4 regions of the Arthrobacter sp. PL16 genome follow, and region 2 is predicted to be linked to each of the others. Evidence: riboswitches for the same ligand, from Rfam matches in the RefSeq annotation. Region 2 holds a riboswitch; each other region holds the start of a gene.
What was found. A riboswitch is a leader RNA that binds a small molecule or an ion and turns the genes downstream of it on or off. The one in region 2 is predicted to bind cyclic di-AMP.
Positions count from the first base shown of each region.

Region 1: another riboswitch for cyclic di-AMP. It lies ahead of RCH21_RS15615 (hypothetical protein); the one in region 2 lies ahead of RCH21_RS14275 (LysM domain-containing protein).
Region 3: another riboswitch for cyclic di-AMP. It lies ahead of RCH21_RS02375 (C40 family peptidase); the one in region 2 lies ahead of RCH21_RS14275 (LysM domain-containing protein).
Region 4: another riboswitch for cyclic di-AMP. It lies ahead of RCH21_RS04470 (M23 family metallopeptidase); the one in region 2 lies ahead of RCH21_RS14275 (LysM domain-containing protein).

Region 1 covers NZ_JAXCIC010000010.1:32,137-35,726, reverse strand. The annotation lists gene serC (phosphoserine transaminase) at 1-261, opposite strand, end outside; gene RCH21_RS15620 (metal-dependent transcriptional regulator) at 511-1,206, shown strand; cyclic di-AMP (ydaO/yuaA leader) riboswitch at 1,421-1,589, shown strand; gene RCH21_RS15615 (hypothetical protein) at 1,595-2,437, shown strand; gene RCH21_RS15610 (NlpC/P60 family protein) at 2,509-3,366, shown strand; gene RCH21_RS15605 (HNH endonuclease) at 3,590-3,590, shown strand, end outside.
Region 2 covers NZ_JAXCIC010000007.1:151,239-154,828, reverse strand. The annotation lists gene RCH21_RS14285 (glycoside hydrolase family 6 protein) at 1-1,197, shown strand, start outside; gene RCH21_RS14280 (hypothetical protein) at 1,295-1,522, shown strand; cyclic di-AMP (ydaO/yuaA leader) riboswitch at 1,642-1,822, shown strand; gene RCH21_RS14275 (LysM domain-containing protein) at 1,826-2,722, shown strand; gene RCH21_RS14270 (DUF6766 family protein) at 2,939-3,590, shown strand, end outside.
Region 3 covers NZ_JAXCIC010000001.1:520,617-524,206, forward strand. The annotation lists gene rnc (ribonuclease III) at 1-650, shown strand, start outside; gene mutM (bifunctional DNA-formamidopyrimidine glycosylase/DNA-(apurinic or apyrimidinic site) lyase) at 651-1,616, shown strand; cyclic di-AMP (ydaO/yuaA leader) riboswitch at 1,756-1,932, shown strand; gene RCH21_RS02375 (C40 family peptidase) at 1,935-2,783, shown strand; gene RCH21_RS02380 (NAD-dependent epimerase/dehydratase family protein) at 2,922-3,590, opposite strand, start outside.
Region 4 covers NZ_JAXCIC010000002.1:162,187-165,776, forward strand. The annotation lists gene RCH21_RS04455 (FecCD family ABC transporter permease) at 1-72, shown strand, start outside; gene RCH21_RS04460 (ABC transporter ATP-binding protein) at 74-994, shown strand; gene RCH21_RS04465 (siderophore-interacting protein) at 991-2,043, shown strand; cyclic di-AMP (ydaO/yuaA leader) riboswitch at 2,224-2,427, shown strand; gene RCH21_RS04470 (M23 family metallopeptidase) at 2,431-3,483, shown strand; gene RCH21_RS04475 (diacylglycerol/lipid kinase family protein) at 3,575-3,590, opposite strand, start outside.

The DNA of each region.
Region 1 (3,590 bases), on a different contig from region 2:
CGCGACGTCCCAGAACGCCGTCGAACCGCCGACACCGAGAACGATCTCGTAACCCTCCGGTGCGCCGAAGAACGACGACAGGCCCTCCCGGAGGCGGCCCACCAGGGAGCGGACCGGCGCCTGACGGTGGGACGTTCCCAGCAACGACTGGCCGGCGGACACGAGCGCATCGATCTGGCCACTGCGTACCTTGGACGGACCGGCGCCGAAGCGGCCGTCCGCGGGCAGGAGGTGGTGGGGGACACGGGGGGTTTCGCTCATGGGTGCTCCAGCTGTTCGGCGGCGGGTATCGCCATCATTGTGCCCCAGAGGCCCGGGGGCCTCCATTTGTGAACACCCCCGATCGGCGTTCCCGGACGGCCGTCGTCGCGCCCAGGTTGATTGCCGGGCCTGTTGCCGCATGGGTTAACCTTGGGAGGCGTGGGGCGGAACCGGCTGTGGCGGCCGTGGCACCCACCGGCGTGAGGCAGTCCAGCCGCGCACCCGCACCGCACCAAGGAGCTGACCCGGATGACGGACCTCATCGATACGACCGAGATGTACCTGCGGACCATCCTTGAGCTCGAGGAGGAGAACATCGTAGCTCTCAGGGCGCGCATCGCCGAGCGTCTGCGCCACTCCGGCCCCACCGTCTCCCAGACCATCGGGCGCATGGAACGCGACGGCCTCGTCGTCGTCTCCGGTGACCGGCACCTGGAGCTGACGGAACTGGGCCGGCGCCGCGCCACCGGCGTCATGCGGAAGCACCGCCTCGCGGAGCGACTGCTGAGCGATGTCATCGGCCTCGACTGGGCCTACGTGCACGACGAGGCCTGTCGTTGGGAGCACGTGATGAGCGAGCGCGTGGAGCGCCGCCTCTATGAACTCCTCGGGAAGCCGTCCGAATCGCCCTACGGTAATCCCATCCCCGGACTCGAGGCGATCGGCGGCGTCCAGTCGAAGCTGTTCACCGATGGTGTGGTGACCCTGCTGTCCGCCATGGACACATACTCACCCGAGAATCAGGTCACGCTCCTTCGGTTGGCCGAGCCGATCCAGGTGGATCCGGAGCTCCTGACGCAGCTCGACGAGGGCGGATTGCGCCCGGGTGCCCAGCTGGCCCTGGAATCCGTAGGCGGCTACGTGTCCGTGCGTGTCCCAGGCGTCGAGGGGGCCCTCGAGCTGCCGCCCGAGGTCGCATCGCATGTCTTCGTCTCCGTCGCCTGACCACGCCACGACCGTTACGCCGGAAACAGTGTCACGCGACGATCCCGCAGGTCCGCACCAGCTATTTCCAGCCTGCTGAGCCATACCCCACCTAGCCACCGTCACCAGAAACATATCGTTCCGTGATCGGAACGTGACATATGAAGCTTTCTCAGGTAGCCTACATCTCGTGCCAAATTCGCTCTAGATCCGGCACCCTCCTGCAAATCGCCTAGCTCTGCCATTGCCGGAGGTCCGTTCGCACCATCGCATGGCAGAGGCGGGGGAACCAATTTGTGGATCTCTGACAAGAGATCCTTGGGGTTAAGTCGCTGTTCAACCAGTGGCCGGGTGACTCCCATCCGAATCCGACAGCTCACCTCGCAGGCGTTGGGAGAGGCAATCCAACGTGTCCACCAGCTCTTCGCTGGGCCGCCATCGCGCGCCCAAGACCGTCAGTCCGCTGACCACCCTGTCCATCGCAGTCACGTCGAATGCAGGATCGGTCGGCCGCCAGGCAGCCGTGATCGTCGCCGCTTCCGGGCTCGTCCTCACCGCGGGCCTTCCTGCCCACGGCGTCACCGCCCCCGAGCGTGAGGTGCAGTCCTCTGCGGCACTGACCGTCGACCGCGTCGTAGCCGCGGAGATCACGGTTCCCGCCAACGCGAAGGTCTCCTTCGAGCGCGTGGCCGTCGAGGTCACTCCTGCTCCCGAGGTCGTCGAGGAAGCTCCCGCTCCTGTGGTCGAGGCTCCCGAGCCTGTCGCCGTCGTAGCCGCTGCTCCCGTCGTAGCCGCTCCCGTCGCTGCGGCTCCCGTCGTGGCCGCTGCTCCGGCCGCCGCTCCCGTCACCGTGGTTCCCGCCGCAGTGCCTGTTGCGCCCGCTGCAGCACCGGTTGCCGCAGTCCCTGCCGCTCCTGTCGAGCAGCCGGCTCCCGTCCAGTCGTCGGGTGTCGGTGCCGGTCTGGTTGCCTCTGCCTACGCCCAGATCGGCGTCGCCCAGGACTGCACCGCGATGGTCGAGACCGCTCTGCGCTCCGTCGGCAAGTCCGTGGGCGATCTCGCTCCCGGCCAGTTCTTCCAGTTCGGCGATGTCGTCGGAACGCCCGCAGCGGGCGACCTCGTCATCACCGGCGGCCACGTCGCGATCTACGTCGGCAACGGCCAGGTCATCAGCGGTGGCCTCAACGGCATGAACACCGGCCTCCACAGCCTGTCAGACCTTTCCGGCGCCAGCTTCGTCCGCGTCCGCTAGAACCCCACACACCCTTTCCGGCGCCAGCTTCGTCCGCGTCCGCTAGAACCCCACACACGGAGAACTCCCTCATGTCCTCACGCGCCACGATCGCCCGCCACCGAGGAGAAGCGCAAACCACTGCCAGCTTCTCGGCCCTCGCCAAAGCAGTCACCACCAACGCAGGCGGGATGGGCCGCCAGGCCGCCGTCATCGCCGCGGCCTCCGGTCTCGTCCTGACCAGCGGCGTCGCAGCCAATGCGGCGGATCTCCAGCCGCAGCGCGAGGTCGCCACCTCGAACGTTTCCGTGACAACGGCCCGCCCGGCCGTCGTCGCCTCCAGCTCGACGGTGCTTTCCTTCAACAAGACGCCGGTCAAGGTCAACGCCAAGCCGGTCGTCGTCGAGAAGGCCCCTGTGGTCGAGGCCCCTGTGGTCGAGGCGCCGGCAGCACCGGCCCCCGTCGTCGAAGCGGCTCCGGTCGCTGTTGCCGCGGCTCCGGTCGTGGTTGCAGCCCAACCCGCCGCGCCGGCCGCTGCTGCGGCTCCCGTCACTGTCGCGGCTCCTGCGCCCGCACCGGCTGCGGCACGTGCCCCGGCGCCCGCACCGGTCGCCTCCTCCGGAGTGGCCGCCAAGATCGCCGCAGCAGCCAAGGGCCAGCTCGGGGTTATGCAGGACTGCACGCGGCTGGTCAGCAACTCCCTTGCCGCAGCAGGCATCAACTTCCACGGCTGGCCGGCCGGTTACATGTCCCTCGGCCGCACCGTCAGCGCCGGGGAAGCCGTCCCGGGCGACCTCATCTACTACGCGGACGGCGGGGCGGGCGTGGCCCACATCGCGGTCTACATCGGTGGTGGCCAGGCCGTTCACGGTGGGTTCAACGGCAATACGACGGCGATCGCACCGGCCGAGCTCGGCTCGGGCGGCGTCTACATCCGCGTCGGCGGCTGATCAGGACACACCGTGTCGGAAGAAGGACCGCCGCCCTGCGCCGGTCCTTCTTCCGTTAAGGGGTAGCAGAAGCAACCCCTCGCGGCACGTCAACCGGTCGATAGCGGCGATTAGCCCGCGCCCGGTCTCCGGATTACCCTTGCAGTGTCAATCCGAAGCACTTCTCCCGAACCCCGGGATGGCAACCGGTTGCGGGGAACAGGTCAGCAAAGAGGCAAGTTGTA
Region 2 (3,590 bases):
CAGGGCCCCACGGGCGGGCAGCCGACGTCGGGGGAGCCGACCGCCACCGAGTTCTACGTCCCCAAGCAGAACCACTACCACGAGGCACAGCGCCAGATCGCGGACCTGCGGTCCTCGGGTGACCGGGCGGCGGCCGACAGCCTCAGCGCGATGATCTCCACGCCCCAGGCCGTCTGGGTCACCGGCAGCGATCCGACGACGGTGACGCAGGAGGTCAGGAACACCACGCACCGCGCCGCGGGCAAGGGGCAGGTGCCTGTACTGGCCGCCTACAACCTCCCGTTCCGGGACTGCTCGCAGTACTCCGCCGGTGGCGCAACGGACGTCGCCGGGTACAAGGCATGGGTCGATGCGCTCGCCGCGGGAATCCAGGACAGGGCGGCCATGGTGGTGCTCGAACCGGACGGACTGGGCATCATCCCCTGGTACACGGCACTGGACGGCAATCTCGAGTGGTGCCAGCCGGCGGAAGCGAATTCCGCGACTGCCGCCGCCGAGCGCTTCGAGATGCTCAACTACGCGGTGGACCAGCTCAAGGCCCTCCCCAACACCAAGGTCTATCTCGACGGGACGCACAGTGCCTGGCTGGGGACGGGTGAGATCTCGAGCCGGCTCGTGAAGGCCGGTGTCCAGAAGGCCGACGGCTTCTTCCTCAACGTCTCGAACTACGAGCTCACCGAGCGGCAGCTGAAGTTCGGCTCGTGGGTCTCGCAGTGCATCTACTACGCGACGGAGATCAAACCGGGCGCCTACGGATCCTGCGCAAGCCAGTATTACCCGGCTTCGCCCTCCGACTTCTCCACCTGGGGTCTGACCGACGCCTGGTATGCACAGAACGTGGGCGCTGCCGCCAATGCCCCGTCCTCCGATGAGCTCGCGCACTTCGTCATCGACACGAGCCGCAACGGCCGGGGCCCCTGGGTTCCCTCGGCCTCCTACCCCGACCCCCAGGTCTGGTGCAATCCGCCGAGCCGCGGGCTCGGCTACCTGCCGACGTCCGACACCGGCAATGAGCTCGCCGACGCCTTCCTGTGGATCAAGGTCCCGGGTGAGTCGGACGGAGAATGCAGCCGTGGTCTGACGGACAACGATGGAGTCGATCCCGAGTGGGGCCGCGTCGATCCTTCGGCCGGCGCCTGGTTCCCCGAGCAGGCCGTGGACCTGATCGCCAACGCAAGCGCACCCGTGCGCCCCTAGCTGCCAGGTCCACGACGTTTCTCTCGGAAAGGTTTGGGCGGCCCCACTCGCATCCAGCGAGTGGGGCTGCATGCTTTCCGGCGCCTAGGGTTGAGCCATGGAGGAATGGAAGACGGCGACTCGCCTGCAGGAGCGCAGGCTGTGGAACACCCTGACCTGCGTGGGCGTCGTCCTGACCCTCGTTCTCGCCGCCAGTATCCTCGTGGCGATCCGATACTCGGATGATCAGCCGACGGTCTGGTTCCTGGTGCAGCAGGCGGTCCTGCTCGCCCTCAGTTCCGGCGGCACCGTCGTCGCGATCCGTCGGTGGCGTGCCCACGTCTAGGGGCAGGGTAACCTCCGTTATGCAAATGTGACAAACCGGCGGAACGCTGGCTATCGTCGTCGGGTGCCCCCGTCCACGTGGGGTGCTCCCGTATGGATTGCCGAGCCCTGCCGCCGATCGGGATACGTTCGCAAACACGAAGGCAGGGACGGGGGAACCACTAGTTCCACCGGGCGCGCAGATCATCTGCAGGCGTCCTCGGGGTTAAGCCGCACCGCACCGCCCACCGGCGGTGCCCGCGGCCGGGTGACTCCCATCCGAACCCGACAGCTCACCCCGCAGGCATGGGAGAGGTATAGATCCATGTCACGAATCACTTCACCTGCACGCCACCGCGCCGTTATCGAGGGCAACCTCGCTCTGCAGGGGCTGTCCCGTGCAGCAAAGAACCACGCCACTACCGTCGGCCGTCCCGTTGCCATCGTTGCCGTCACCTCGGGCCTCGCGCTCAGCGCCGTCGGTACCGCCAACGCCGGTGAGTACACCGGTCAGGACACGACGGCGGCATCCGTGGCCGTCCAGGCTCCCGCCGCAGCGGTTGCACCCGTTGCAGAGACAGCCGTTGCACCGGCAGCCGGCGCAACCCACACCGTCGTCGCCGGTGACACACTCGGTGCCATCGCGGCCAGCTACGGCGCGGACCTCAACACCCTGATCGGTGCCAACGGGCTCTCAATAGCTTCGGTCATCTTCCCGGGCGACACCATCACCATCCCTACCGGTGACGTGGCCCAAGCGCCCGCAGCAGCCGTGTCGGTGCCCGTAGCCATCCCGGCGGCTCCGGTCCAGCAGGCCGCAGCCGTCGCCCCGGCGCCGGCCGTGTCCGCAGCTCCGGAGTCGGGCATGTACCTCGCCTCCGCCGACATCACCCCGGTGGCATCAGCCAGCGGAGCCGCCGGAACCCTCGTGGCTTCCGCGCAGTCGCAGATCGGAGCAACCCAGGACTGCACCGTGCTGGTCGAGAATGCCCTGAACGCCGCGGGAATCCCCGCAGGTGACCTCGGCCCCTCGCAGTTCTTCCAGTTCGGTTCCACCGTGGCCTCCCCGGCCCCGGGCGACATCGTGATCACCTCCGGGCACGTCGCTATCTACGTCGGTGACGGCCAGGTCATCAGCAGCGGCATGAACGGTGCGAACTCGACCATGCAGCACCCCCTCTCGGACCTCGCGGGAGCATCCTTCGTTCGGGTAGCGGGCTAACACCGGAACGGACCACTGACGGGGAGCGGCAGGCGCTTGGACGGGGCGCCTGCCGCTTCCTTCCGTTAAACGGGGTGGTCTCGACCGGTCGGAGGAACGTACGCTTCGGCAGCGATGCAACCGGCAATGACGCAACCATCCCGATTGCCGAGGCACTGCCGCCTTCCTAGCGTTGTAAAAGCGAACAGCGCGCTCGGTGGAAGGACGGGTACCATCATGAAGCTCTGGATCAGGGACCGCGGCCTCCTGCTCGTGAATGCGGCCCTCTTCCTGATTTCCTTCGTCGGTATGGTGATCAGCGGCGTCCTCAACTACAACGAGGAGCAACGTGCCCATGGAGAACCGGGCGCGACCCTCCTCGGTTTCTTCGGTACCGGCGATTTCCTGGAGGCGACGTTCGAGAACTGGGAGTCCGAGTTCCTGCAGATGGGGATGTACGTCGTGCTGACCGCGTACCTGTTCCAACGCGGTTCCTCCGAGTCGAAGCTGCCGGACAAGCACGAACCGCAGGACGACGATCCGCGTACTGCCGCCACGGAACGCGACACCCCCTGGCCCGTGCGCCACGGCGGCCTTCTACTCAGGCTGTACGAGCACTCACTGTCCATCATGTTCTTCGTCCTGTTCGCGGCGTCGTTCCTGCTGCACGCCGTGGGCGGGAGCGAGGCCTACAACGAGGAGCAGGCAAGCCACGGCGCGCCCGGGGTCACAGTGTTCGGGTACATGGCGACGTCGCGGTTCTGGTTCGAATCCTTCCAGAACTGGCAAAGCGAATTCATGGTCATCGCCGTGATGATCGGCGCGTCCGTCTACCTGCGCGAACGTGGGAGTGTGGAATCCAAGCCCGTCCCGATGGCGCGTCGGGACA
Region 3 (3,590 bases), on a different contig from region 2:
CCTATGCCTACGAAAAGGGTGGGATACCGACCAACGAGCGCCTCGAGTTCCTCGGTGACTCCGTGCTCGGCCTGGCGGTGACGGATGCCCTGTACAGGGACAACCCTGATCTGTCCGAAGGGGAGTTGGCCAAGCGCCGTTCCGCCGTCGTGAGTACCAGGGCGCTCGCGGGCGTCGCCCGGACCCTCGACCTCGGCAGCTTCGTCCTGCTGGGCCAGGGTGAAAAGCTCACCAACGGGCGCGACAAGGCCTCGATCCTCGCGGACACCATGGAAGCCGTCATCGGCGCCACCTATCTGAGCCACGGTATCGAGACCGCGCGTGTGATGGTCATGCGCCTCATCGGGCCGCTGCTGCGCGATTCCGCCGTCCTCGGCGAGGGCACCGACTGGAAGACGCGCATCCAGGAGACTGCCGCTGCCCGGCGATTGGGCCTGATCGACTACCAGGTCGACGGCTCCGGTCCCGACCATGCGCGCAGCTTCACCGCGCGTCTCGTGATCGGGGGAGTGGATTACGGCTCCGGCAGCGGGCACTCCAAGAAGGAAGCCGAGCAGGCTGCAGCGGCGGCCTCCTGGAAGCTGCTGTCCGACGGCTCCGCGCATCTCGATCACGAGGCCCCGGCCGGGTCGCGTAGCGACGGCTCCTGAGTGCCTGAACTGCCCGAGGTGGAGGTGGTATGGCGCGGCCTGGCCCGCTGGGTCACCGGTCGAATCATCGAGGGCGTGGAGGTGATCGACCCGCGATCCCTGCGCCGTCACGTTCCCGGCGTCGAGGACTTCAGGGGCAGGGTGACCGGAGCACGGGTGACGGATGTCGTGCGACGCGGGAAATTTCTCTGGCTCACGCTCGAGGACCGCGACCACCGCGCCGACGCTCCGCAGGTGGCCCTGATGGCCCACCTCGGTATGAGCGGTCAACTGCTCATCGAGGAGGCCGACGCTCCGCGGGAGAAGCACCTGAAGGTGCGCCTGAGCCTCTCGGCCGCCAGAGGCGAGGACGGCAGCGCGCCGCTCCCTGCCGACCTGCGTTTCGTCGATCAGCGGATTTTCGGGGGGATGTTCGTCGCGGACCTGGAACCGACGGTGGATGGGCAGCCGGGTGGGACGGGTGCCAGTGCGCTGCCACTCATTCCGCACCAGGCCGCACACATAGCACGCGACCCCCTCGACCCGGCCTTCTCCGTGGAGGACTTCCACCATCGGCTGCGCGCCCGAAGGACCGGCCTCAAGCGCGCGCTCCTCGATCAGGGACTCATCTCGGGCATCGGCAACATCTACGCGGACGAGGCTCTCTGGGCGGCCCGCTTCCACTACGCCCGTCCCACCGACACCATGCGGCGCCCGGACACGCTGCGGATCGTCGAGGCGGCCACGAGCGTCATGGCGCGGGCGCTGGCCGCGGGCGGGACGAGCTTCGACTCGCTCTACGTCAACGTCAACGGCGCATCCGGCTACTTCGCACGCGACCTCGAGGCCTACGGGCGCTCGGGCCTGCCCTGCCGGCGGTGCGCTGCGGAAGGCCGGCACACGCTCCTGCGCAGGGAGTCCTTCATGAACAGATCCTCCTGTCTGTGTCCCTACTGCCAGCCCAGGCCGCGCAACGCAAGACCCTAGTCCGTGGGTCGAGCAGCGGAACAGTGCCGCTCCGTAACCCAAATGTGACAAGAGTTCGACCAACGCGTACCGTTGATCCCGCGCTCATTCCACCACGGAGGGGCGCCCTTCCTCACTCTGCCTAACCCTGTCGATGAGGACGGACCGTTCGCTACACATTTCGACAGGGGCGGGGGAACCGAAAGTGGACTCGCTTACGAGTCCTAGGGGTAAAGACGCGCGTAGACCAGCCCGGGGGCGTTGGTCTGCGAGGAACGTGTCCGGATGTCCCATCCGAACCCGACAGCTAACTTCGCCGGCATTGGGAAAGGCAGCAGCATGTCCAGGAAGAGCAATATCGCGCGCCACAGGGCAGTCCCTACGCGCATCAACCCCATCATCACAGCGTCACGCGCGGTCACCGCGAGTGCGTCGGTCGCAGGCAAGCCTGCCGCCGTCGTCGTAGCCGCTTCGGGCATCATGCTCGGTGCAGCGCTTCCCGCCAGCGCAGCAGGCGAGATCAGCGTCCAGTCCGCCGGCACCCAGCAGGCAGCGGTCACCACGTCCGCAGCCGGCACCTACACGGTCCAGGCCGGTGACACGCTGGGCAGCATCTCAGCCGCCCACGGTGTCAGCCTCGAGGCGGTCTTCGCCTCGAACGGTCTCGGGTACGGCTCGGTCATCTACCCCGGCCAGTCCATCTCGCTCGGTGGTTCGGCAGCACCCCAGCAGTACTCCACCCAGTCGGCATCCATCGCCGCAGTTCCGGCCGCTGCTGCTGCAGTGTCGGTTGCGGCTCCTGCAGCGCCGGTCGCGGCGCAGCCCGCCATCAGCTTCCAGTCCGCGTCGGTCGCACCGGCCGGTGGTATCGCCGCAACGGCAATGCAGGGTGAGGGTTCGGGCTACGTCTACGGCGGCACGGCGCGCGGCGCCTGGGACTGCTCGGGCTTCGTCCAGTGGGCCTATGCGCAGAACGGCATCAACCTTCCGCGCACCACGTGGTCGCAGTTCGCGGCGCTGCGTCCTACCAGCAACCCGCAGCCGGGTGACCTCGTGAGCCAGAACGGCGGAAGCCACGTGGGTATCTACCTCGGCAACGGCCAGATGATCAGTGCGCTCAACCCCTCGCAGGGTACGCAGGTGCACTCGGTCGGCGTCATGGCGGTCGACGGGTACTACACCCGCTAGCAGGCGGTCGCCGGCCCCGCGGAAGGTATGCGGGGGCGGTGGCGCTCGAGAGTGATAGAAGAAGGACGGGATGCCTGGCATCCCGTCCTTCTTCGTGCAGGTGGCGCCGCGCTGTTCCGTGACGAATGCGTCGGACCCTCAGCGGCGGTAGTACGTCCCGAGCCGTTCGAAGCCCTCGTCGACGGATATCGTGGGCTGCCAATCGAGTACGGCCCGGGTACGGCGCTGGTCGAACCAGTGGGCGGTGGAGAGCTGTTCGGCCAGGAACCGGGTCATCGGGGGTTCATCCGATCGCCCGAGGGCGAGCCAGGCACGCTCGATGATGGCGCCCGCGCCCCGCGCCACAGCTCCCGGTACGGACCATTCCGGAGGGGTGACGCCCCCGGCACGGCAGATTCCGGCGAGCAGTTCTGCCACAGGGCGGGGCTCCCCGTTCGTGACGACGAGGGACAGGCCCCGCGCCTGGTCCATCCTCCGCAGGCAGGCGACGATCGCCGACGCTGCGTTGTCGACGTAGGTCGTGTCGATCAGGGCGGTGCCGCCGTCGAGCAGTGGGAGGCGTTTGCTTCGCGCGCGGTCGAGGACGCGTTCCACGAGCTGGGTGTCGCCCGGGCCCCAGACGATGTGGGGCCGCACCGCGGCCACCCGGAACGAAGCCGAGCAACGATCGAGGGCCAGCAGCTCGGCTGACGCCTTCGTGCGGGCGTAGTGGCCCCGTGCGTGATCAGGATCCGCGCGGCCGGCAGGAGCGCCCACGAGCGAGGTCCCGCCGTGAGCCACGGACGGTGAGGAGACGTGGACGACGTC
Region 4 (3,590 bases), on a different contig from region 2:
ACGGGCGCACTCGGCGCACCATTCCTGCTGTGGCTGCTCGCCACCGCCAACCGCAGAGGCCAGGGAGGCTGAAATGGGTCCACGCAAGGATCCGACGGCGGCGAACACGCTGTCTGCCGAGGGGCTGACACTCGCCTATGACGAGCGGACGGTCGTGGACGGACTCACCGTCGAGCTGCCCGCGGGCAAGGTGACCGTCATCGTCGGCGCGAACGCGTGCGGGAAGTCGACCCTGCTCCGTGGTCTGGCCCGGCTGCTCAAGCCCGTGGACGGCACAGTGGTGCTGAACGGCTCCGACATCCACTCACAGTCCACGAAGGCCGTCGCCCGAGTCCTCGGCCTGCTCCCGCAGACGCCCGTGGCCCCGGACGGCATCAGCGTCGCGGATCTGGTGGGCCGCGGCCGCTACCCGCACCAGGGCTGGTTCCGCCAGTGGACACCGGAGGACGACGACGCCGTCGCGACGGCACTCGAGGCAACCGACACGCTGGGCCTCGCCGACCGCAACGTCGACGAACTCAGCGGCGGGCAGCGCCAACGCGTCTGGATCGCCATGGCACTCGCGCAGCAGACCGGCATCCTGCTCCTCGACGAGCCGACCACCTTCCTCGACGTGACGCACCAGGTCGAGGTGCTCGACCTCATCACGGACCTGAACCGGCGCTCGGGCACCACCGTGGTGATGGTGCTGCACGACCTCAACCTGGCCGCGCGGTACGCGGACCACCTGATCGCCATGCGCGACGGTCGGATCGTGGCACAGGGGCCACCGTCGGCGGTCGTGACCGAGGAGACGGTCTCCGGAGTCTTCAACCTCGAGTGCCGCGTCATCGAGGACCCCGTGTCCCGTACACCGATGGTTGTTCCCATCGGCAGGCACCACGGGCCGGGGACCGCCATGCCTTCCCCGACCTCCCCCACCGCTGCGGCGGTGCGGGGCTACCGACCCAATCCGCAGGACACGGTTCCTGCACGAGTGGAGGCAGCATCATGACCGACGTGACAGAGCGGACCGCGAGGCGGACCGCCGCCGATACCGAGCCGATGGTGCTTGCGTTCGACGTCGTCGTCACCGCCGTCCAGGACCTCACGGCGACCTTCCGCCGCATCACCTTCGGGGGAGCCTGCCTCGAATCGTTCGGCGTCGCAGGGGACACCCTGGACCTCCGGATCAAGATCGTCATCCCGTCCCCGGGTCACGACTGCCCGGACATCGCCGGCATCATGAGCGGCGGCCCAGGCTCGAGCTGGTACCAGGCGTGGCTCGGCATGGACGCCGAGGAACGCGGTTCCATGCGCACCTACACCGTGCGCGAGTTCCGGTGCGGTGGTGCGAACCCGGAGATCGACGTCGACTTCGTGATGCACCTGGACGGCGACGGCCGCGGCGGGCCTGCGGCGGAGTGGGCTGCTGCAGTCCGGCCAGGTGACCGCGTCTGCATCATCGGCCCCAACTCGTCGGCGGCGCAATGCACGACGGCGGGCGCCTACGGTGGCATCGAGTGGAGCCCGGGCCTCGCGCAGCACGTCCTCCTGGCGGGAGACGAGACGGCCGTGCCCGCGATCAGCGCCATCCTCGAGGCGCTTCCCGAGGACATCAGCGGACGGGCGTTCCTCGAGGTGCCCCACGAGCGGGATATCCAGCGGATCGCGACGCGATCATCGGTGGCCATCACCTGGCTGACGCGGAGTGGCCGCTCGCACGGCGAGCTGCTCGAGGCCGCGGTCCGCGACGCCGTCCGCGTACCGGGCTGGGTCTCGCTCTCGGGATCGGGGGCCGCGAGTGGCGGCAGCGAACCGGAGGATGTCGACATCGACCGGACCATCCTGTGGGAGACGCCCCAGCGCCTCGAGACGGCCATCGTGGAGTCGACGGTCAACCCGGGGCGCCTTGCCGGCACCCAACCCTTCTACGCCTGGATCGCGGGAGAAGCAGCCGTAGTGCGCGGACTGCGCCGGTACCTGGTGCGCGACGTCGGTGTCGACCGGAAGCAGGTTGCCTTCATGGGCTATTGGCGCAAGGGCCGGGCCGAGCTCGCCTGATGGGGGACGGAGAACCTGGCGCAGGTTTTCCCATGCCTTTCCGCAGGTTCCCGATGACGGAAGAGATTATGGCACGGATCATCCACAGTTGGGATAACGGAATTGTTACATCGTGTTCCGTGGCCTAGGGTTTGAGCAGTCGAAGCTCGTTTCTTGAACCAGGTCCGCACGCTTAACCCTGTCAGCGGACCGCCTGAACAATCTGTGACAGGGGTGGAGGATCCACATTCCGGCGGTGCGAGCCGCCTCGGGGTGAAGCCCTCACGCATTGCTTATCAGCACGGTCTTCCTGCGGTCTGCCGCAGTTCGGCCGCGCCGAGGGGGCCGAGTCAACTCTTGCTCGAATCCGACAGCTAACTTCGCGGGCGTCCTCAGAGAGGTAAGCAGTTGACCCAGACGGTTACGTCGGGGCGCCGTCGAGCGTCCGAAGATCGCGCTCACCAGCAGCACCCGCTGCCACACCGCCCTGCCCACGCATCGGCGATCCACGCCCCTTCGGCCCCCTCCGCCTCGGTCCAGACCCTCCTGCCGAGCCGCCGATCACTCCGCGAGCGGGAGCTTCCCTCCTTCGTCGAGCACTCCTGTGCGGAGATCACATCAGCGTCCGCTGCTGCCCGGTCGAAGGACGGAGCCGTGTCACCGACTCCGCCGTCCCTGACGCGCCGTGAGCTACGCGAGCAGGAGAAGGCCGCGAGCGGCGAGGCGGCACCCGGTGCGCGCCGATCCGCGCCGGCCCGCCGGGCAGGACGCGTCCCCAAGCCGTTCGAGCGGTTGCGCGAGAACGCGGCGACCGGCGGGATGGTGCTCGCCTCCGCCGGACTGCTGATGGGAGCGGTGGTCCCCGCGGCGTCGACCGCTGCCCCTGAGTTGGTCGTCGGGCCACCCACCCACACCCGTGCCTCCGCGATCGCGCCGGCGGTGACCGCTCCCGCTGGAGCGACGGTCGCGTTCGGCCTCGAGAGCGCTGGGCCGGCGGCCGAGGGCATCGCACCGGGCATTGCCACCGCCAGGGCTCTTTCTGCCTCCCTTGAACCCGCAGCGCAGGAGCGCAAGGCCTTCGGCGTTCCTGTAGACAGCCCGGTCGTCGCGTCCACCTTCGGGTACCGCGTCAACCCGATGGGCGGGCCCGATTCGGAGCTGCACACCGGGCAGGACTACGCCAGCGCCTGCGGCACCCCGGTCAAGGCCGCCGACCCGGGTACGGTCACCGATTCCGGCTGGCACGCGTACGGGGGTGGCCAGCGCATCGTTATCGACCACGGCGACGGCCTCAAGACCACGTACAACCACCTGAGCGCCCTCGAGGTGCCGGTCGGCGCGGCGGTGCAGCGCGGCGATCTCCTCGGCGCCGTCGGCAGCACGGGCAACTCCACCGGTTGCCACCTGCACTTCGAGGTCCTGGTCAATGACGAGAAGGTCGACCCGCAGCCTTGGCTGTAGCGCGCGCCTCGCCCTACAGCAGCAGGCCGGACCAGCGGGCACCCGGGCGCCCGCTGGTCCGGCACCCGCGCTGCCGGGATTCGCGCGCTTCCTAGGGCAGGGGCTCG